2 regions of the Collimonas fungivorans genome follow, and region 2 is predicted to be linked to the other one. Evidence: predicted binding sites of a transcription regulator. Region 2 holds the regulator's gene; the other holds the start of a gene.
The links. Region 2 encodes sigma-54, which starts transcription at its own class of promoters, with help from an activator protein. Its sites were predicted from a motif close to TGGCANGNAANCTGCTTT; they were not measured.
Positions count from the first base shown of each region.

Region 1: CFter6_RS21360 (pilin) is a predicted target of sigma-54. The motif match lies at 7,958-7,975, and genes of this name have one in related genera.

Region 1 covers NZ_CP013232.1:4,886,094-4,896,481, reverse strand. The annotation lists gene recA (recombinase RecA) at 1-606, shown strand, start outside; gene recX (recombination regulator RecX) at 733-1,188, shown strand; gene CFter6_RS25270 (phosphoethanolamine transferase) at 1,185-2,792, opposite strand; gene CFter6_RS21385 (DUF2889 domain-containing protein) at 3,116-3,709, shown strand; gene sucC (ADP-forming succinate--CoA ligase subunit beta) at 3,731-4,927, shown strand; gene sucD (succinate--CoA ligase subunit alpha) at 4,948-5,829, shown strand; gene CFter6_RS21370 (Stp1/IreP family PP2C-type Ser/Thr phosphatase) at 6,073-6,837, shown strand; gene CFter6_RS21365 (FHA domain-containing protein) at 7,009-7,611, shown strand; gene CFter6_RS21360 (pilin) at 8,020-8,508, shown strand; gene CFter6_RS21355 (PglL family O-oligosaccharyltransferase) at 8,759-10,388, shown strand, end outside.
Region 2 covers NZ_CP013232.1:761,136-771,523, reverse strand. The annotation lists gene CFter6_RS03260 (PepSY-associated TM helix domain-containing protein) at 1-505, opposite strand, end outside; gene CFter6_RS03255 (monovalent cation:proton antiporter family protein) at 581-2,605, opposite strand; gene CFter6_RS03250 (KpsF/GutQ family sugar-phosphate isomerase) at 2,770-3,801, shown strand; gene CFter6_RS03245 (KdsC family phosphatase) at 3,801-4,388, shown strand; gene lptC (LPS export ABC transporter periplasmic protein LptC) at 4,385-4,978, shown strand; gene lptA (lipopolysaccharide transport periplasmic protein LptA) at 5,030-5,572, shown strand; gene lptB (LPS export ABC transporter ATP-binding protein) at 5,569-6,342, shown strand; gene CFter6_RS03225 (RNA polymerase factor sigma-54) at 6,460-7,941, shown strand; gene hpf (ribosome hibernation-promoting factor, HPF/YfiA family) at 8,097-8,447, shown strand; gene CFter6_RS03215 (DUF4197 domain-containing protein) at 8,569-9,258, opposite strand; gene CFter6_RS03210 (deoxyguanosinetriphosphate triphosphohydrolase) at 9,358-10,388, opposite strand, start outside.

The DNA.
Region 1 (10,388 bases), 1.5 Mb from region 2:
TCCCTGCCTGGCCTGCAAGCACGCCTGATGTCGCAAGCGCTGCGCAAGCTGACCGGCAGCATCAACCGCACCAACACGCTGGTGATCTTCATCAACCAGATCCGCATGAAGATCGGCGTCATGTTCGGCAATCCGGAAACCACCACCGGCGGCAACGCCCTGAAGTTCTACGCTTCGGTGCGCCTGGATATCCGCCGCACCGGTTCGATCAAGTCGGGCGATGAAGTCATCGGCAACGAAACCAAGGTCAAGGTCGTCAAGAACAAGATCGCGCCGCCATTCAAGGAAGCGCACTTCGACATCCTGTATGGCGAAGGCACATCGCGCGAAGGTGAAATCCTCGATCTCGGCTCCGACGCCAAGATCGTTGAAAAGTCGGGCGCCTGGTACAGCTACAACGGCGAACGTATCGGCCAGGGCAAGGACAATGCCCGTACCTACCTGAAAGAACGGCCGGAACTGGCGCGTGAAATCGAAAACAAGGTGCGTGCTTCGCTGGGTGTGCCGCTGCTGGGCGAGATCAAGTCGGACAGCGGTGACAAGGCGGCGGAAAAAGCTGCTGCCAAGGCAAGCAAGGCTGCTGCCAAGGCTGAAGAGCCGGTTTAATAGACTTCGCCTTATAGCAATATAGCCGGCCCCGTTTGGCAAACGCCCTTCATACATATCCGCCAGACGGATTGTTGAAGGGCGTTTTAGTTTTCGGGCAGGTATTTAGAACTACAGGAAGCTGCCATGGCAAAACTACAGATCAGTCTCAAGGCCAGGGCGCTGCGTTATCTGTCGGCGCGTGAGCACAGCCGCCTGGAACTGGCGCGCAAGCTGGCGCGTTATGCGCAGGAAGGCGACGATATCGAAGCCTTGCTGGATACGCTGGAGGCGGCAAAACTCTTGTCGCAGGCGCGTTTTTCCGAATCCTTGATTCACAGGCGTGCCCATCGCTACGGCAATAGCCGCATCCTCTCTGAATTGCAAAGCCACGGGATTGACGCCGAATCATTGGCGGATATCAGGGCCGATCTCGCTAGCGGTGAAGTTGCGCGCGCGCGCGAGGTCTGGCGCAAGAAATTCAATCACCCGCCGGTGGATGCTGTTGAACGGGCCAAGCAAATGCGATTCTTGCTCCAGCGCGGGTTTTCATTGCAATCCATTCGAGGCGTCTTCAAGAGCAACTTGGATGAAGACGGTTAATGGTTTTTATTTTTAAAAGTTTCGTAATCAAATTCCCCGTCACCTTTTGGCGAAATCACCATTCTTTTGCGCTCTGTAAATTTTTCAGATGCAAAACTTTCAGTCTCCTGTTTGCCATCCCAATTTATTCCGGCAATCTCAAGTAGAGATGGAAATATATTTCTATGGCTGATTTGTTTTTTACTATTATCCGTCAATATTTTTTCTAAACCAGGTTGATTTTTCTTATACGCCGGATTCATCCAAAGTAATAATGGCACATGCAGATCATATTGTGTGGGAGGAAATTGGGTATGCATAAAAAATTGACGGTCATCATCGAACAGATTTTCACCATGGTCAGAGGTGTACATTAAAACGGCCGGTTTATCCTGGTTGTTCAGAATGGTAATTATATTATTCATGAATTTGTCCATTTCTATGATCGTATTGTCATAAGAATTAATGGCTTCTAGCTTGTTTTTTGAAACTGGATCAGTCACTCCGATGTCGGATAATGTTGGCTGGAAAATTTTTGAATCGCCAGTATATCTTTGGTCATAAACAACATGACTTCCTATCATATGAAGAACGATGAATTGATATGATCCGGCCTGCTGGACAAATGATTCAAAAAGAGGAATCAAGCTCATATCCTTGCGCATGCGAAAATCAAAATTGGATTCCGGGAAATCGGTAATTTCTGCATCTTTTGCAAAAGGTTCCTGCTCTTGGTTGGAGAACCATGCAGTTTTAAATCCGGCTTCGCGGAACGTCCTGGCAAGGGATATTTGGCCACTTTCGTGTTTTCTTAGAACGATATTTGGAACGGCGTTTTGAGTGCTATTGGCAGTAGAGACAACATCCGAGTAGGAAATAAGCTTCGTTCTTAAATTTTCCAAATATGGCGTCGTATTTCGCACATATCCGTTAATTTCAAGATGATCGCTTCTTACGCTTTCACCAACAACTAAAACTACAATTTTAGACGCAGGATAAGTAACAGGAATTCTTCCATTCGCTGAAAGTGTATTGCCATATTTTCCATCGTTTCTTATCACTCGCGTATATGACATCACGAGATTAATCGGGAAACATAAATTTAGAGTGTAATCTTCAAATACCGGAGGTGTTTTGGCATGATTCTCGAGAGCCGCGCGTGCTCCCATAAAAAACATCGCGAATATTAAAAGAGATGCCAATAGTTTTTTTCGCGAAATTATCGATATTGAGATATTTTTATCAATTGAAAATGAAAGCAAGAAATAACCAATTCCAAAAAATGGAATTATTAATATCTTCGAGCCAAACGATAAAAATACCTCCAGTGATTGCGCTGCGCTCGTATGCACTATTGCCGATATTAAAGCGTCTCCCGGCACGCTGTGGTAGATCAACACAAGATAACAATATGGTGGTATCAGGAAAGCCAGTGGGGTCCATGCCAGAAAATAATTTCTTAATTTCGAAAAAAATACCAGCGGAGATAAGATCAGGAAAATGGAGAAAGCAATGACTGCAAATGCTTCGCTGCCATCATGAATATGATTTGTGGTTAAAAGGATTAAACCTGGAAGAAAAAGAAATACGGAAAGGGTGGAGATTTTGAAAAAAACGGATTTCATTGTCGAATTGGCTTTTGTAAAATTAGACACATCTTTAAAGATGGCTATATGTAAATATATTGTATAGTTCAAAGTCAATATATCATGAATTTACTTGTGGAAATATTGTAATATTGATCATGTAAGTTATCTTTTTAACAGAGATATGTTTGATCAGCCATTGCCATCAGAACTCCAGAAACGCAGCTGGGGCGGGCAAGTCCGGCATCAAAATAGCGCGCCCTATCGCCAGCTGTGCTAAACTTTTGGGGTTTTTTGCAAACCGCAGGAGCGGCAGTTACACATAGAAACTGTGGTAACGACACGCAAATCAGTCCACCATTATGTCTCTGACACCTTCCATTTCCCGCCGAGCGTTGAAGCACACCCGCGCGATTCAGATCGACGCGTTCGTACGTGACGACGACCTATGGGAAATCGACGCCCATGTTACCGATACCAAATCCTTCGATCTTCCTTTGCCAGCCGGCAATTTACCTGCAGGCCAGCCGTTGCACAGCCTGTGGCTGAGGCTCACGCTCGACCGCCAGTTCGTGATCGTCGAGGTCGAGGCGAATTCCGAAGCGGTGCCGTATCACGGCCATTGCAATACCATCGAACCTGATTACAAGAAATTGATTGGCTTGAGCCTGGTCAAGGGCTTTCGCCATACTCTGAGAGAGAATATCGGCGGCGCGCTCGGCTGTACGCACCTGACCGAGCTGGCGCAGATACTGCCGACCGCGGCATTGCAGGCCTTCGGCGGCGAGATCAATCGCGCCACCGACCAGAAACCGCCCCAGCTCGATCGTTGCCACGCTTTACGTAGTGAAGGCGCAGTTGTCGCCAAATATTATCCGAAGTGGGCAATCAGCCCTCCAGCAGGAACCGGCACCGGATCTGATTTAGAAACATCGCATTTAGAAGCATCGCATTAATTTATCCAACCAAGCAATTTCATTCAATTAAGTGTCAGAAGGGAAGCTCGTATGAAGATCCATGAGTATCAGGGTAAGGAAATTCTCCGCCAGTTCGGAGTGACAACACCGCGTGGCATCCCGTGCCTGAGCGTCGATGACGCGGTCAAGGCAGCGGAAACCCTGGGCGGTTCGGTTTGGGTCGTGAAAGCCCAGATCCACGCCGGCGGTCGCGGCAAGGGCGGCGGCGTCAAGGTTGCCAAGTCGCTGGAACAAGTGCGTGAATACGCCAACCAGATCCTCGGCATGCAGCTGGTCACGCACCAGACCGGCCCTGAAGGCCAGAAAGTCCGTCGCCTGCTGATCGAAGAAGGCGCAGACATCAAGCAGGAACTGTACGTCAGTATGGTCACCGACCGCGTCAGCCAGCGCGTGGTGCTGATGGCATCCAGCGAAGGCGGCATGGACATCGAAGAAGTCGCTGCCAGCCATCCGGAAAAAATTCACCAGGTCGTCATCGACCCGGCTACCGGCCTGACCGATGCTGAAGCCGACAGCATCAGCACCCTGATCGGCGTTCCCGCCGGTTCGATCGCCGATGCGCGTGTTCAGTTGCAAGGTCTGTACAAGGCTTACTGGGATACCGATTGCTCGCTGGCGGAAATCAACCCGCTGATCGTCACCGGTTCCGGCAAGGTCATCGCCCTGGACGCCAAGTTCAACTTCGACGCCAACGCCCTGTTCCGCCATCCTGAAATCGTCGCTTACCGCGACCTGGACGAAGAAGATCCGGCTGAAATCGAAGCTTCCAAGTTCGACCTGGCTTACATCTCGCTCGACGGCAATATCGGCTGCCTGGTGAACGGCGCCGGCCTGGCCATGGCCACCATGGACACCATCAAGCTGTTCGGCGGCGAACCTGCCAACTTCCTCGACGTCGGCGGCGGCGCTACTGCTGAAAAAGTCACCGAAGCATTCAAGATCATGTTGAAGAACCCAGGCCTGAAAGCCATCCTGGTCAACATCTTCGGCGGCATCATGCGCTGCGATGTGATCGCTGAAGGCGTCATCACCGCATCCAAGGCCGTTTCGCTGCAAGTGCCGCTGGTGGTCCGCATGAAGGGCACCAACGAAGAGATCGGCAAGAAAATGCTGGCCGACTCCGGCCTGCCGATCATCGCGGCGGACAGCATGGAAGAAGCGGCGCAGAAGGTTGTTGCTGCGGCTAACGGTAAATAAGTAAATAACTAGGAACAACTATGTCGATCCTGATCAACAAAGACACTAAAGTCGTCACCCAAGGCATTACCGGCAAGACCGGCCAATTCCACACCCGCGGCTGCCGCGACTACGCAAACGGCAAGAACGCGTTTGTCGCTGGCGTCAACCCGAAGAAAGCCGGCGAAGATTTCGAAGGCATCCCGATTTTCGCTAACGTTGCCGAAGCCAAGGCCGCCACCGGCGCCAACGTTTCGGTGATCTATGTGCCGCCAGCAGGCGCGGCAGCAGCGATCTGGGAAGCCGTCGAAGCCGAACTCGACCTGGCCATCTGCATCACCGAAGGCATCCCGGTACGCGACATGCTGGCCTTGAAAGACCGCATGGCAAAAGCCGGCAGCAAGACTTTGCTACTCGGACCTAACTGCCCAGGCCTGATCACGCCGGACGAAATCAAGATCGGCATCATGCCGGGCCATATCCACAAGAAGGGCCGCATCGGCGTGGTTTCGCGCTCCGGCACCCTGACTTATGAAGCAGTCGGTCAGCTGACCGCACTGGGCCTGGGCCAGTCTTCTGCAGTCGGCATCGGCGGCGATCCGATCAACGGCTTGAAGCACATCGACATCATGAAGATGTTCAACGACGATCCTGAAACCGATGCTGTCATCATGATCGGTGAAATCGGCGGTCCGGACGAAGCCAATGCGGCTTACTGGATCAAGGACAACATGAAGAAGCCGGTGGTCAGCTTCATCGCCGGCGTCACCGCTCCTCCGGGCAAGCGCATGGGCCATGCCGGCGCGCTGATCTCGGGCGGCGCCGATACTGCGCAAGCCAAGCTGGACATCATGGAAGCGTGTGGCATCACCGTGACCAAGAACCCGTCGGAAATGGCGCGTTTGCTGAAGGCGATGCTGTAATCGTCGCTGGCTAGCAGGGCAGGCGCTTATCGTGTAGACGATTACCTGCCGAACCATGAAAAGGGAGCTTCGGCTCCCTTTTTTATTGCCGTGCACAATCGGGCCTGAAGGCAGATGTCGCATCCAGGAGCGGGGCCGCCGCCGACTTTGCAAATTGTCTTGCCGTCCCTAGCAGAACCAAGGAAAATACTTGTAACTAGGCAATCGTCTGATCTGCCATAACTTTTTATCGTGTCTCGACATATGCCGCTTGAGTTTGCCGCCAAAACGGATATTGGTATGGTGCGAGTACAAAACGAAGACACCGTCGTGGTCGACGATGTCCTGCAACTGGCGATCCTGGCCGACGGCATGGGCGGCTACAACGCCGGTGAAGTTGCCAGCAGCATCGCCACCGTCGCCATCCAGGAAGAAATCGAAAGCCAGCTGCAGGAGTACCGCCGCCTGCAGAAGCCGGAAGCCGAGCTGCCGACGCGCCTGTGGCTGATGCAGGCCGTGCGCCAGGCCAACAGCACCATCATCAACGCCGCCCGCCGCGAGCCGGAATACCGCGGCATGGGCACCACCCTGGTGGTAGCCTGGTTCGCGCCGCAGGGCAGCGTCAGCATCGCCCATGTCGGCGATTCGCGCGCCTATCGCATCCGCGACGGTTTGCTGGAACAGCTGACGCGCGACCACTCCCTGCTGCAGGAACAGATCGACGCCGGCCTGATCCGCGCCGAAGACGCGCAATTCGCCAACAACCGCAATATCGTCACGCGCGCCGTCGGCATCGATTACCAGCTGGTGGTGGAAGTGCATCAGCACCAGGTGTCGGCCGGCGATCTTTATTTACTGTGTTCGGATGGGTTGTCGGACCGGATCGGCGACGAGGATATCTTCAACATTGTCAGCGACGCCCAGGGCGACCTGAAGATGGCATGCACCATGCTTATCAATGCTGCCAACCAGTCAGGCGGACAGGATAATGTGTCGGTGATCCTGGTCCGCGTGCCGGACAATGAATAGGCTGGCGCCCGATATAAATCCCGGATTTTGAGTATCATTGCCCCGAAACAACATTAAACTGGGGTTTGTGGAAGTATGCGAAACCGAATATACCAGTAGCTGCGGACGTGGCCGGATCTGCAGCTTGCTTTTAAATTAACTTACAGATAGCGTTTCCCGAAAGAGATAGGAATGGCGAAGATCATCCTGACCAAAGGCGGCACCGTGATACAAGAGATGACGCTCACCAAAGAGCGCACCACCATCGGCCGCCGCGCCCACAATGACATGGTCATTGATAACCTTGCCATCAGCGGCGAACACGCGGTCATCATCACTATCTACAACGATTCGTTCCTGGAAGACCTCAACAGCACCAACGGCACCCAGGTCAACGGCCATCCGGTCACCAAGCATTTTTTGCAGCATAACGATGTGATCCAGATGGCCAGGTACAAGCTGTTGTACCAAGTTGATACGGATGAGGAAATCAAGGACAACCGGCCCAAGATGTTTCCGGTGCCGCGGCCGGATGCCACTATTACCGTGCTGGATGGGCCCAGTGCCGGCAAGGAGATGTTGCTGACGAAAGTCCTGACCACGATCGGCCGTCCGGGCATCCAGGTGGCTATCGTTACGCGCCGGCCACATGGCTATGAACTGACGCATGTTGAAGGCTCGACTTATACCAGAGTCAATGACACCCCTTTAAGTGCTGGCGCGAGAGCGCTTAAGGATGAGGATGTGATCGATATCGCCGGGACTTTGATGAGATTTTCCTGGAAAGCCGCTTAAATAATTGACAAAGCCGATATTCAACCTTTCCATCGGTTTCTGTGGTGCTAGCCGCCAGATATATCGTTTGTCCGCGCCATGACAGGTTGCCTTAATGGAATGGCCCCACGGCAAAATTTAAGCTCAATGCCAGTTTTATTTTCCTCCGGAATCAATCAGACTTTTGGGGGATGCCATGCCGCATTTTATGTTGCAGCGACTGCATACATGCCGTGTGCCGGATTAAGTCCTTGGCGGTGGATCGGCATAGTTTCCTTGTGACAAACTTTGTCAGCTTCGTATCGAAAATCTGCCAAATTTCCTCACTTTTCACGGCGCAAACCTTTTAAACCCGGAGATTTTCTACTGGCACAGACATTGCTGTATGTGCTGCGTAGTGAAGCCCCCTTTTTTTAACCGGAGAAACAAATGAAATCGATGAAAATGATTAAACGTGCCCAGCACGGTTTTACCCTGATCGAATTGATGATCGTCGTGGCGATTATTGGTATTCTGGCTGCTGTAGCGATTCCTCAATACCAAGACTATACACTGCGTGCTAAATTGTCGAATGTGGCGGCAGGTGTTGCTCCTATCGAGTTAGCCGCGGCCGAGTATTTCCAATCAAATGGTAGTTTCCCTGATAAAGACACGTTGGTCAGCGCGGGAATTAACATTCAGCCTACCAAGGAAGCTAGTTATGCCGTGACAAATGGTCTTAACGCTGCTAAAGCTACAATCGAAGCAACTATTGCTGCAGGTGGTTTGGGCACCGGTGTGCCAGCAGGTGCAGTGATTACATTTTCTTCGCAGCCTGGCGCTGGCGACACTGTCTTGAAATGGGCCGCCGCTGCTGACGGCAACATTTCGAACAAGGCTGCTTTGTCATACATTACGACCAAACTCAACGGTTCCTAATTACTGGCGAACTAAATATGAAGTGCCGCAAATTGCGGTGTTATTCATGGGAGGCCCCTCTTTCGGAGGGGCTTTTTTAATGGAAAACAATATTTTATCCATCGTTTCGAACGCAAAAATATCTTCTGTTACTACTCTGTAGCAGCAATATGAACGAATGATCGTGGCTGCCGCTGCAATCAGAACCTAGATGTGGTACTCAATTTACTTCCAATGAGTACGGAAGTAGGCAGGTCACGGAGCTGATAAATTGAAACAGATTAACACTGCAACTTGGATATTGGCCTTGCTCGGACTGCTGTGCCTATTGCCCTTTATTCAGCCATTTCATGAGGCGCCGATTTCGTCGCTCTTTGCGGAATGGCAGGCATTTTTGATATTGTGGACAGCTCTGCTTATTGCGAGTTTTCACGGCCGGAAAATAACGCCATTAGTGATCCCAAAAATTGCATTGAGCAGCGTTTTCTTGCTTGTTTTCCTGATGTTTCAGTTCGTCATTCGTCCGCCAGAGTATCTGCAACAAGTTTTGTTGCCAATATGTTATGTCATTAGTTTGTATGGTGCGTTCCAGTTGGGCTACTGGCTCCGACAACACGATCTGGTCGAACGTTGCATTGTATGGCTGGCGGCTTTTTTTGTTTTTGGTGCTGTGTACACTGTGATTGTGCAATTTATACAGCTGCTGTGGCAAGATTTTTCTCGCATGCCGTTCATGATACCGAGGCTTGCAGGTTATAACCCATATGGCAATATTGGGCAGACCAACCATGTGGCTACCTATTTGGCAATCGGCTGGGCTGCGGCTCATTATCTGTTCTCTGGTGGCAGGTTTCCACTAAGACTATATTTACCTCTTATATTTTTATTGTTCGCCGGGATCGTCCTGACTGGTCAGCGCAGCGGCTTTATATATGTTGTGTGTTTAAGTATATTGTTCTGGCGTTTTCCCATGAAACGCAACGCCTCCGCTGACTCTTCGCACCGTTCAGTTTGGTTTTGCGCCGTGCCATTTGCCTATCTGGCGTTGAGCTATTTGATGCACGCTGCGCTTCATTATATGGGGAGCGAATTCACCTCGGCATCGCAACGCCTGAACAGCGGCTGGGATGAGCGTTTAAAACTACTCCAGATTGGCTGGTCTCTATTCCTGGAGCATCCATGGATGGGGATCGGTTGGGGGCGGTTGGTTTCCTATGAATTCCTCAAGGCGGATGTACTACCGACCCTGCCTGCCAACCATGTCCATAACCTAATCTTGCAGCTCCTTGCCGAAACTGGCGTTTTTTGCACGGTCGTGGTTCTGTCCATAGTAGTGTTGTGGTCGTTACGGTTTCTTAAGTTCGTTGCTTCGCCTGAAAAACAATTCGTGCTCGGCGTGGCGATTGTCCTCGGTATGCATAGCATGGCCGAATATCCGCTCTGGTACGCCTATTTTCTTTTGCCGCTTGGTGTATTGGCGGGGATGTTCGAGACGGGTGTCGTGTGTTTCAAATTGCCTTCGAGATTGACTGGCGTGATCGCTAGGGGGGCAAGCTTTATGGCGGTCGGAGTTTTGTTCTATTCTTTTTTTGAAATCCTCTACGTGACTGATATGTATGGGCGAAGAGCGAATATTGCCTACTCGCGTACCTTGCATTTAGCGGAGTTAAAAGAAATTGCACAAATGCCGAGTAAATTATTTCTTGAGCCTTATGTGGATTATATCGATAGCAGCGGGCGCGCTCTGAACACTGAAAATCTGTCGGAAAATAGAGCACTGAATCAACGCTTATTGAATGCGTCGATTAATAACATTGTGATTGCCCGTCAAAGCATTTATTTGGCAATGGCGGGAGACCAGGCTGAGGCTAGGATAACGTTCCTAAGAATGAAAAAAATAT
Region 2 (10,388 bases):
CCATCAGCAGCGTTGCCAGCCATAACAGCCCGAGGCTGCCGGAAATGATGGCGCCGGGCTTGTCCAGCAACAGATAACGATGCAGGCGGAACAGGAAAGGCATCAGGTTCTGCGGCGCCAGGCTGACCGCCTTGGTATTGCGCTCGCCGACCACTGCCGCCGTGACCGGGTCGATAAACACCGTATCCATCGTCAGCTCGTCGCTCGGCTTGCGCGGCCGCAGTTTTGCCTCAAGCGGCGCGTTGGCGTTCTCCCCCATCGAGAAAAATCCCAGCTTTGCATGCGGGTAATCGTGCTCCACCTTGGCCACCAGGGCATCGATGGTCTGCCGGCTGCCGCCGGAGCTGGGGCTGAGATGATAGAACTGCGGATTGAGCCAGGCGTCGATATCGTCGTTAAACGCCAGCGCCGCCCCGGTCAGGCCCGCCATGACAATAAACAAGGACAGCAGCAAGCCGCTGTAGCGATGCAGTTTGACCAACCAATGACGTATTGCTTTTTTCACAATCACAAACCCGCTTATACAGTTTTACGCGAAGCCTGTATTGTAAATGTCGATTGAATGAGAATGGGTATTATTTCAAAGATCTTCGGCGCTGTGCTGGCTGGTGCTGGTCCATGCTTGCAGCAAACGCCCCTCCGCACGAGAGATGGCGTCCGCCGCGCCGCGCAGGACAACGATGTCTCCTGCCTGCAACACTGCCTCTGGCGTGAGCGGAATGCCGCTGCGTCCGCGCCGCAGGGCGGTGATCTCGGCGCCCATTTCCGGCAAGCCTAGCCAGGCCAGCGAACGGCCGATGGCGCGCGCGCCTTCCGGCAGGGCTACCGAGTGCAGGCGCACCTGCAGATGGTCGGCAGCATCCTGCGCATCGTCGATGCCATGGAAAAACCCGCGCAAGGCAGCATAACGCTCGTCGCGTGTCGCCTGCACCCGGTGCACCACGCGGCGCAACGGCACTCCCAGCATGACCAGCGCATGCGAGGCCAGCATCAGGCTGCCTTCCAGTGCTTCCGGCACCACCTCGGTGGCGCCGGCGGCGCGCAGCTGGTCGAGATCGGTATCGTCGTAGCTGCGCACGATTACCGGCAAGGCCGGCGCCAGCTCGCTCACATGGTGCAGTACTTTGAGGGCGGAGGGCGTGCTGGCATAGGTGATCACCAGGGCGGCGGCGCGATGCACGCCGGCCGCCACCAGGCTTTCGCGGCGCGAGGCGTCGCCGTACGAAACATGGGCGCCGGCAGCGCGCGCGTCGCGCACCCGGTCCGGATCGAGATCCAGCGCGTGATAATCGATGCCTTCTTCTTCCAGCAGCTTGGCCAGGCTCTGGCCGCTGCGGCCGAAGCCGGCGATGATCACGTGCTTCTTGGTGGCCATGGTGCGGGTGGCGATCTGGGTCAAGGCCAGCGATTGCATCATCCATTCGCTGGAAGACAGCTTCATCACGATTGCATCGGACTTGGCCAGGATGAACGGCGCCGCCAGCATCGACAGCACCATCGACGCCAGGATCAGCTGCACCAGCAAAGGATCGACCAGTTGCAGGCCGCCGGCCTGGTTCAGCAGCACAAAACCGAATTCCCCTGCCTGCGCCAGCGCCAGGCCGGTGCGCAGCGCCACGCCGGTGGAAGCGCGGAAGATTTTTGCCAATGCCGTAATCAGCACGAACTTGAGGAACACCGGGCCGGCCAGCAGCAGCAATACCAGCCACCAGTTTTCGATCACCAGGCGCAGGTTGAGCAGCATGCCGATAGTGATGAAGAACAGGCCCAGCAACACGTCCCGGAACGATTTTATGTCTTCTTCCACCTGGTGCTTGTATTCGGTTTCCGAGATCAGCATGCCGGCGATGAACGCGCCCAGCGCCAGCGACAGGCCGGCGCGCTCGGTAATCCAGGCCGAGGCCAGCGTGACCAGCAGCAGGTTCAGCATGAACAGCTCCTGCGAGCGGCGCCGCACCACGATCTGGAACCAGCGCCGCATCAGCTTCTGGCCGAAGAACAGCAGCAGCGCCAGCACCAGCACCGCCTTGCCGCTGGCCCAGGCCAGCGTCGCCAGCAGGTTGCCGTTATGTTCGGCGAGCGCCGGCACCACGATCAGCAAAGGCACCAGCGCCAGGTCCTGGAACAGCAGGATGCCGATGATGCGGCGGCCGTGCTCGCTTTCCAGTTCCATGCGCTCAGTCAGCAGTTTCGACACGATAGCGGTGGAAGACATGGTGAGCGCACCGCCCAGGGCGAACGCAGCCTGCCAGCTGATATTGGTGAGCTGCGGCAGGATCAGCGCCATCAGCCAGCTGAACAGCATGGTGGCGCCTATGGTCAATCCAACCTGCGCCATGCCCAGGCCGAACACGATATGCCGCATCGCCGTCAGTTTCGGCAGCGAAAACTCGAGGCCGATCGAAAACATCAGGAACACCACGCCGAATTCGGCCAGCGCGTGGGTAGTGGCGTTGTCTTCGGCAAAGCCCAGCGCATGCGGGCCGATCAGGATACCCACCACCAGGTAACCCAGCATGGGCGGCAAGTGGAAGCTGCGAAAAGCCACCACCCCTAGTACGGCGGAGCCGAGCAGCAAGATTGTCAGTTCTAGTCCGGTAAGCATGATTGGTAAATAATTATTTCAATATCAACATTATGTTGCAGCAATGCCAACCGCGCAGTGTTTCATTGTTTGCGAAACACTATAGTGAGGACTGAACACAGATTAATTGAAGCCGATCGGGACTGGCAAGTTTTTTGCTTTGCGATTTCGTTTATACTTTCGGGATGAGTCTAACCGATACCAAAATTTTGCCCCAAACCCTGCCCCAGTCATTCGATGCCGGCCGTGCGCTGAAGCTTGCTCGCAGCACCCTGCAAATCGAAGCCGACGCCATCATCGCACTAAAGAACAGGATTTCCGACGCCCTCGACGATCCTTTTGCCCAGGCGATTGCCTTGCTGCTCAATTGCCGCGGCCGGGTGGTGGTGTCGGGGATAGGAAAGTCCGGCCATATCGCGCGCAAGATCGCCGCTACCCTGGCCTCTACCGGCACCCCTGCCCTGTTCATCCATCCTGCTGAAGCGGCGCACGGCGACCTCGGCATGGTGACCGAGGACGATGCTTTCATCGCCATTTCGAATTCGGGCGAAACCGCCGAACTGATGGCGATCGTGCCGATCATCAAGCGCATGGGCGCCAGCCTGATTGCGATGACCGGCAACCAGGACTCGGCGCTGGCGCAACTGGCCAATGTGCACCTGGACGTCAAGGTCGACCAGGAAGCCTGCCCGCTGAACCTGGCGCCAACCGCCAGCACCACCGCCACGCTGGCGATGGGCGACGCTCTTGCCGTGGCGCTGCTGGACGCGCGCGGTTTCCGTGAAGAGGATTTCGCCCGCTCCCATCCCGGCGGCGCCCTCGGGCGGCGCCTGCTGACCCATGTGCGCGACGTCATGCGCGGCGGCGAAGCGATTCCGGCGGTGACCGCGGACGTGTCGCTGTCGACCGCGCTGCTGGAAATCACTCGCAAGGGTATTGCCATGACCGCGGTGGTGGATGAAAAATTCCATGCCATCGGCGTATTTACCGACGGCGACCTGCGGCGCCTGATCGAACAGGTGCAGGATTTCACCAAGCTGAAGATCGCCGACGTCATGCACGCCAATCCGCACAGCATAGGCCCGGACCAGCTGGCGGTCGACGCGGTGCACATGATGGAGCAGTTCCGCATCAACCAGCTGCTGGTGACCGACGCCGCCGGCACGCTGGTCGGCGCGCTGCATATCCATGACCTGACGCGCGCCAAGGTGATCTGATGACGATCCTGGCCAAGCAGGGCGATGGTGATAGTGCCAACCGCGCCGACCTGACGGCGCGCGCGGCGCGGGTGCGCCTGATGATATTTGACGTCGACGGCATCCTGACCGACGGCGGCCTGCTGTATGGCGCCGACGGCGAACAGCTCAAGCGCTTCAATGCGCTCGACGGCCATGGCATCAAGCAGCTGCAGCAAAGCGGCGTCGCCACCGCCATCATCAGCGCACGGCAGTCGGCGATTGTCAGCCGGCGCGCCAGCGACCTTGGCATCGCCCATGTGCAGCAGGGTGTGCACGACAAGCATGCGGCTTTCGTCAAATTGCTGGAGCAGCTGCAGCTGGCTCCGGATGCCTGCGGTTTTATTGGCGACGACGTGATCGACTTGCCGATCCTGTCGCAAGTCGGTTTCGCCGTCAGCGTGCCCAACGGCCATGCCGATGTCAGGAGCCGCGTGCATTACGTCACCCAGGCCGGCGGCGGCCACGGCGCCGCGCGTGAAATCTGCGACCTGATCATGCAAGCGCAAAATACCTACGCCGCCACGCTGGCGTCGTACCTGCGCACCACACCGTCAGGCATCGCATGAAAAACCTGCGCTCCACTTACCGCTTCCGCTTCCTGCTGCTGCTGATATTGTTCATCCTGCTGGCGCTCGGCAGTTTCTGGCTGATGCAAGTGATGCACAAGAATACCGAAGACCTGCTGCCGAAGGTGACGCGCACCGCGCCGGATTATTTCGTCGAGCATTTCAATTACGTGCAGATGTCGCCCACCGGCCAGCCGCGCTACAACATCGCCGGCGACCTCCTGACCCACAACCCGGGGGACGATTCGTTTGACGTGCAAAAGCCGCTGATCCATAGCCTGGACAAGGAAAAGCCGCCGATGAACCTGCGCGCCGACCGTGGCAAGATTGAAGACAACAACAGCAAGGTGCATTTGTACGGCAACGTCAATGCGGACCGGCCTAAGACGCCGCAGGCCGACAATTTCCACCTGAAATCCGAATACCTGCTGCTATTGCCCGACGATGACGTCATGCAATCCGACAAGCCGGTGGAAATGATACTGGGACAATCGACATTGCACGGCACCGGCATGGATTTCAATAATTCCACGCGGGTGCTGAAAATGTTCAGCAAGGTGCATGGCGTGTTCCCGCCGAAACCTCGCTGATCCTGCAAATTATTTTATGCATACCGCTCTATCCTTTATCCAGGATTTTTCATGAAACGACTATTTTTCATATCCCTGCTGTTGCTAAGCGCCGTGAACCTGGCGCATGCAGAAAAAGCAGACTCCGAAAAACCGACGCTGATCGATTCCGACCAGCTCACCTATGACGACGTCAAACAGGTCAATGTCGCCACCGGCAACGTGGTCCTGACACGCGGCACGCTGCTGATGAAAGCCGACCGCGTGGTGGTGACCACCGACCCATCCGGCTACCAGTTCGCCACCTTGTACGCGGATCCGGGAAAACTCGCCACGTTCAAGCAAAAACGCGACGGCGGTCCTGACCTGTGGATCGACGGCCATGCGGAACGCATCGAATACGACGGCAAGACTGAAATCACCAAGCTGTTCTCCAAGGCGCAAATGCGCCGCCTGCAGGGCGACAAGCCGACCGACGAAGTCAACGGCGAGTTCATTTCCTACGACAGCCGCACCGAATTCTATTCGGTCAACAATACCGTCAACGGCAACAGCCAGCCGGGCGCCGGACGCATACGCGCCGTCATCCAGCCGCGCCCGAAGGCGCCGCAATGAGCGCCGCAGTGAGCACATCAGTGAGCGGCGCTCCCAGCACCCTGATCGTCAAAGGTCTGCAGAAAAGCTACGGCGCGCGCCAGGTGGTGCACGATGTTTCGCTGGAAGTCCGATGCGGCGAAGTGGTCGGACTGCTTGGCCCCAATGGCGCCGGCAAGACTACATCGTTCTACATGATCGTCGGCCTGGTGCCGTCGGACGGCGGCGAGATCGACCTCGACGGCGTCGACATTTCGCGCTTGCCTATCCACAGGCGCGCGGTGCTTGGCCTGTCGTACCTGCCGCAAGAGGCGTCGGTATTCCGCAAGCTGACGGTGGAAGACAATATCCGCGCCGTCCTGGAACTGCAGCGGCCCAACGGCAAGCCGCTCACCAAGGCCGAAATCGACGAGCAGCTGCAGAAACTGCTGCATGAACTGCAAATCGAGAAGCTGCGTGAAAACCAGGCGCTATCACTGTCCGGCGGCGAGCGCCGGCGTGTCGAAATCGCCCGCGCGCTAGCCACCAATCCGCGCTTCGTGCTGCTGGACGAACCGTTTGCCGGTATCGATCCGATCGCCGTGATCGAAATCCAGCGCATCGTCCGCTTCCTCAAGGAACGCGGCATCGGCGTGCTGATCACCGACCACAACGTGCGCGAGACACTCGGCATCTGCGACCGCGCCTATATCATCAACCAAGGCAGCGTGCTGGCCAGCGGCAGTCCGGACGACATCATCGCCGATGAGTCGGTGCGGCGCGTGTACCTGGGCGAGCATTTCCGCATGTAGCTTCAGCGGAACGCAACTGAACGGTCGGGGACAGGCAATTCGCCGCGCTGCTGCGGCAGCCTGCCCCGAACAAAGAAATGCAAGTGAAAATTCAAGTGAATTGTCTGCACGGAAGCCATGAAACAATCACTCCAGCTACGCACCTCGCAGCATCTTGCGCTGACGCCTCAGTTGCAGCAGTCCATCCGGCTGCTGCAATTGTCTACGCTCGAACTGCACCAGGAGCTGGAACAGATCCTGTCGGACAATCCGCTGCTGGAACGGGTCGACGACCCGCTCGATAACTCCGTGCGCCTGCTGGCGGACGGCGCCATCAGCGGCACCACGTCAACCATGGACGCGCCGGTGGGCGACAGCGAAGTGAGCAGCTCGCCGAGCGAAAGCGAAGCCGGCCTGGACACACCGCCGGCCGTCGAAAGCGGCGCGGAAAGCGGTGACAGCGAATGGAGTTTCGACGACGTCGCGCGCAGTTCGAAGACGCCGGATGACGAAGATGCGCGGCCGCAGCTGGAAGCCCACGAATGCACCCTGCGCGAACACCTGTTGCAGCAGATGCGCGAGACGCTGAACGACATACGCGACCGCGCCCTGGTCGAACTGACCATCGATGCGCTGGACGACAACGGCTACCTGGAAGAATCGCTGGAGGAGATCCTCGAGCGCCTGCCGCCGGAACTGGAGATCGCCATCGAAGAACTGTCGACGGCGCTGAAGATGGTGCAGAGTTTCGACCCGGCCGGCGTCGGCGCCCGCAATGCCGCGGAATGCCTGGGCTTGCAGATCAGGCGTTTTATCAAAGTGCCATTTGTCACGCGCCGCCTGGCGTTGGCGATCGTACAAGACCACCTGATGCTTTTTGCGCAACGCGATTTCAACAAAATCAAGAAAGCGCTCGACTGCGACGACGAGGACCTGCGCGAGGCGCAGGCCGTCATCAAGCAGTGCAATCCGCATCCGGGCGCAGCGTTCGCCGCCAACACCTCCGACTATGTGGTGCCGGACGTGATCGTCAGGCGCAGCAAGCAGGGCTGGCAGGTGATGCTGAACAATGACGTCATGCCAAGGCTCAGGGTAAATGTCCTGTATGCCAACATTCTCAAGCAAAGCAAGGGCGACGGCGCCCTCACTTCGCAGTTGCAGGAAGCCAAGTGGCTGATCAAGAATATGCGGCAGCGTTTCGACACCATCCTGCGCGTGGCGCAGGCAATCGTCGAGCGCCAGAGGAATTTCTTTTCGCACGGGGCGGTCGCCATGCGGCCGCTTGTGTTGCGTGAAATAGCTGATACACTGGGACTACACGAGAGTACTATTTCTCGTGTAACCACTCAGAAATACATGCTCACTCCCCACGGGATGTTTGAACTGAAGTATTTCTTCGGCAGCCATGTTGCTACTGAGGCAGGTGGAGAGGCTTCCTCAACGGCAATCAGGGCACTCATTAAGCAATTGATAGGAGCGGAAGATACAAAAAATCCTTTCTCTGACAGCAAGATTGCCGACATGCTTGCGGAACAAGGTATGGTGGTTGCCCGCCGCACCGTCGCAAAATATCGCGAAGCACTGAAAATTCCGTCAGTTAATTTACGCAAAGCCTTGTAGTTTTTTCTGGTTTGATTGTAAAGCTTACCCTTGCTGTGTGCTGACCAAGCGGGTTTCATTGGTTCTTGCCAGGACAGTTTGTAGTGAACCGTCCGCTTAAAGATCCTGCGTATCCTGCTCCGGACCGCCAGCAATATTCTTGATAGGAGCGCTGTATGAACTTCACCATCAGTGGGCATCACCTCGAGTTAACCCCTGCCATTCGCGAATACGTACAAAGCAAACTAGAGCGTATCAAACGCCATTTCGACCAGGTCATCGATATCAGCGTGATCCTGACGGTCGACAAGATTACTGAAAAAGAAAAACGCCAAAAAGCGGAAATCAATCTGCGCGTAAAAGGAAAAGATCTGCATGCCGAAAGCATTGCCCATGATCTTTATGCCGCCATCGACGCCCTGATCGACAAGCTCGATCGCCAGGTGATCAAGTACAAGGACAAGATGCAAGACCACCAGCACGATGCCATCAAGCACCTGCCGGAAGAACTCCCCGCCGCGACCTGATCCGGCCTGCGCGAGCTGTGTGGCTCGCGCCAATAAATGAACAAGGGCGCAGTCAATGCGCCCTTTGTTATTGTCAAACTTAGTTTCAAACCATATTATTGTTTATCGCTGCCAGGCGCTTTTACTTCAATGCGCCGAACACCTTGCCGATAATCGCGCTGCCGGCGCCGACCGGGTCCTGGCGTATGGCTTTCTCTTCATCGCCGATGATGGTGTACAGGCCGTCCAGCGCGCGCTGCGTGACATAACCTTCGACGGTACTCTGCTGGGCCGGCACCATGCCGGTCTTGCCGACTTGTCCCATGACCGAATTGTATTGCGCCGACAGGCCGTTGCGATCGGTCACGCCTTTGACGATAGGCAGGAATTTCTGGCCCAGCTGCGCCGAAGTCTTTTGCTTGAAGAAATCGGTCACCGAGGTATCGCCGCCGGTCAGGATATTTTTTGCGTCGGTGACCGACATCGATTTGACCGCATTCAACAGCAAGGGCTTGGCCAGCGGCACCGCCTGTTCCGCGGCATGGTTCATCGACACCACCAGGTCGTCCAGCTTCTGTCCCTGGCCGGTCATCCGCAACAGCGGCATGGCTTTATCGAGCACGCTGGGCAAGCCGATCTTGACCTTGTCGTTGTTCAGGAAACCGTTCTCGACGCCCAGCTTCGACACTGCAACATCCGCGCCCTTTTGCAATGCGGCTTTCAGGCCGCTGCTGGCGTCCTGGTTGCTCAGGTCGCTTAGCGATAAAGCCAGCGCAGCGGAAGCCGCCGCCGCCAGGGTCAAAGTCACTGCCGTTTGGTATATGCGTCGCATGGTGATCCTCATGAGGTTATATGGATAACGACAAAGTCTAACCCAATTTGTTGCGATTAGATCAAGAAGCTGAAAATGGCCCTGCTGCCCGAATATCAATTAAAGATGGCCTTCGTCCACCAGGAACAGGCGCCTGTGCTCGCGTATCGCATAACGGTCGGTCATGCCGGCGATGTAATCGGCAATCGCGCGCGCCTGCGAATTTGCACCGGCGGCGCCAGCTTGGTCGAGCTGGTAGTCGGGCGGCAGCAGGTTCGGTTCGGCGCTGAAACAGGCATACAGTTCGGCGACGATGCGGCGCGCCTTGGCCGTCATGCGGTTGACCAGGTAATGGCGATACAGGTTTTCGCGCAGGAAGCGTTTCAGCAAGGCAGCCTGTTGCGCCATGCCGTCGGAAAATGCAATCAGGGGCGGCGCATTGCGCACGTCGTCGACGCTCTGCAGGCGGGCATCCAGGATTCGTTGCTGCGAGGTCTGGATCAGGTCGGTGATCAGGGCATTGATCATGCGCCGCACCGTCTCGTTGATCGCACGGCGCCCGCCCAGGCCCGGAAACAGCCGTTCGACCTCGCGGCTATGTCTTGCGTAGAAATCAATCTGGTTCATCTGCTCCAGTGTCAGCAAGCCTGAACGCAGGCCGTCGTCGACATCGTGGTTGTTATAGGCGATCTCGTCGGCCAGGTTGGCGACTTGCGCCTCCAGGCTCGGCTGCTTGCGCTGTATGAAGCGCTCGCCGATATCGCCCAGTTTCTTGGCATTGGCCAGCGAACAGTGCTTCAGGATGCCCTCGCGGGTCTCGAACATCAGGTTCAGGCCGTCAAACGCACCGTAGCGCTGTTCCAGCTGGTCGACCACACGCAGGCTCTGCAGATTGTGTTCGAAGCCGCCATGGCCCTCCATGCAGTCATTCAAGGCATCCTGGCCGGCATGGCCGAATGGCGTATGTCCGAGGTCGTGGGCCAGTGAAATCGCTTCCACCAAGTCTTCGTTCAACTGCAGGTTGCGCGCAATCGAGCGGGCTATCTGCGCCACTTCGATGCTGTGCGTCAGGCGCGTGCGGAACAGGTCGCCCTCATGGTTGACGAATACCTGGGTCTTGTATTCCAGGCGGCGGAATGCAGTGCAATGAA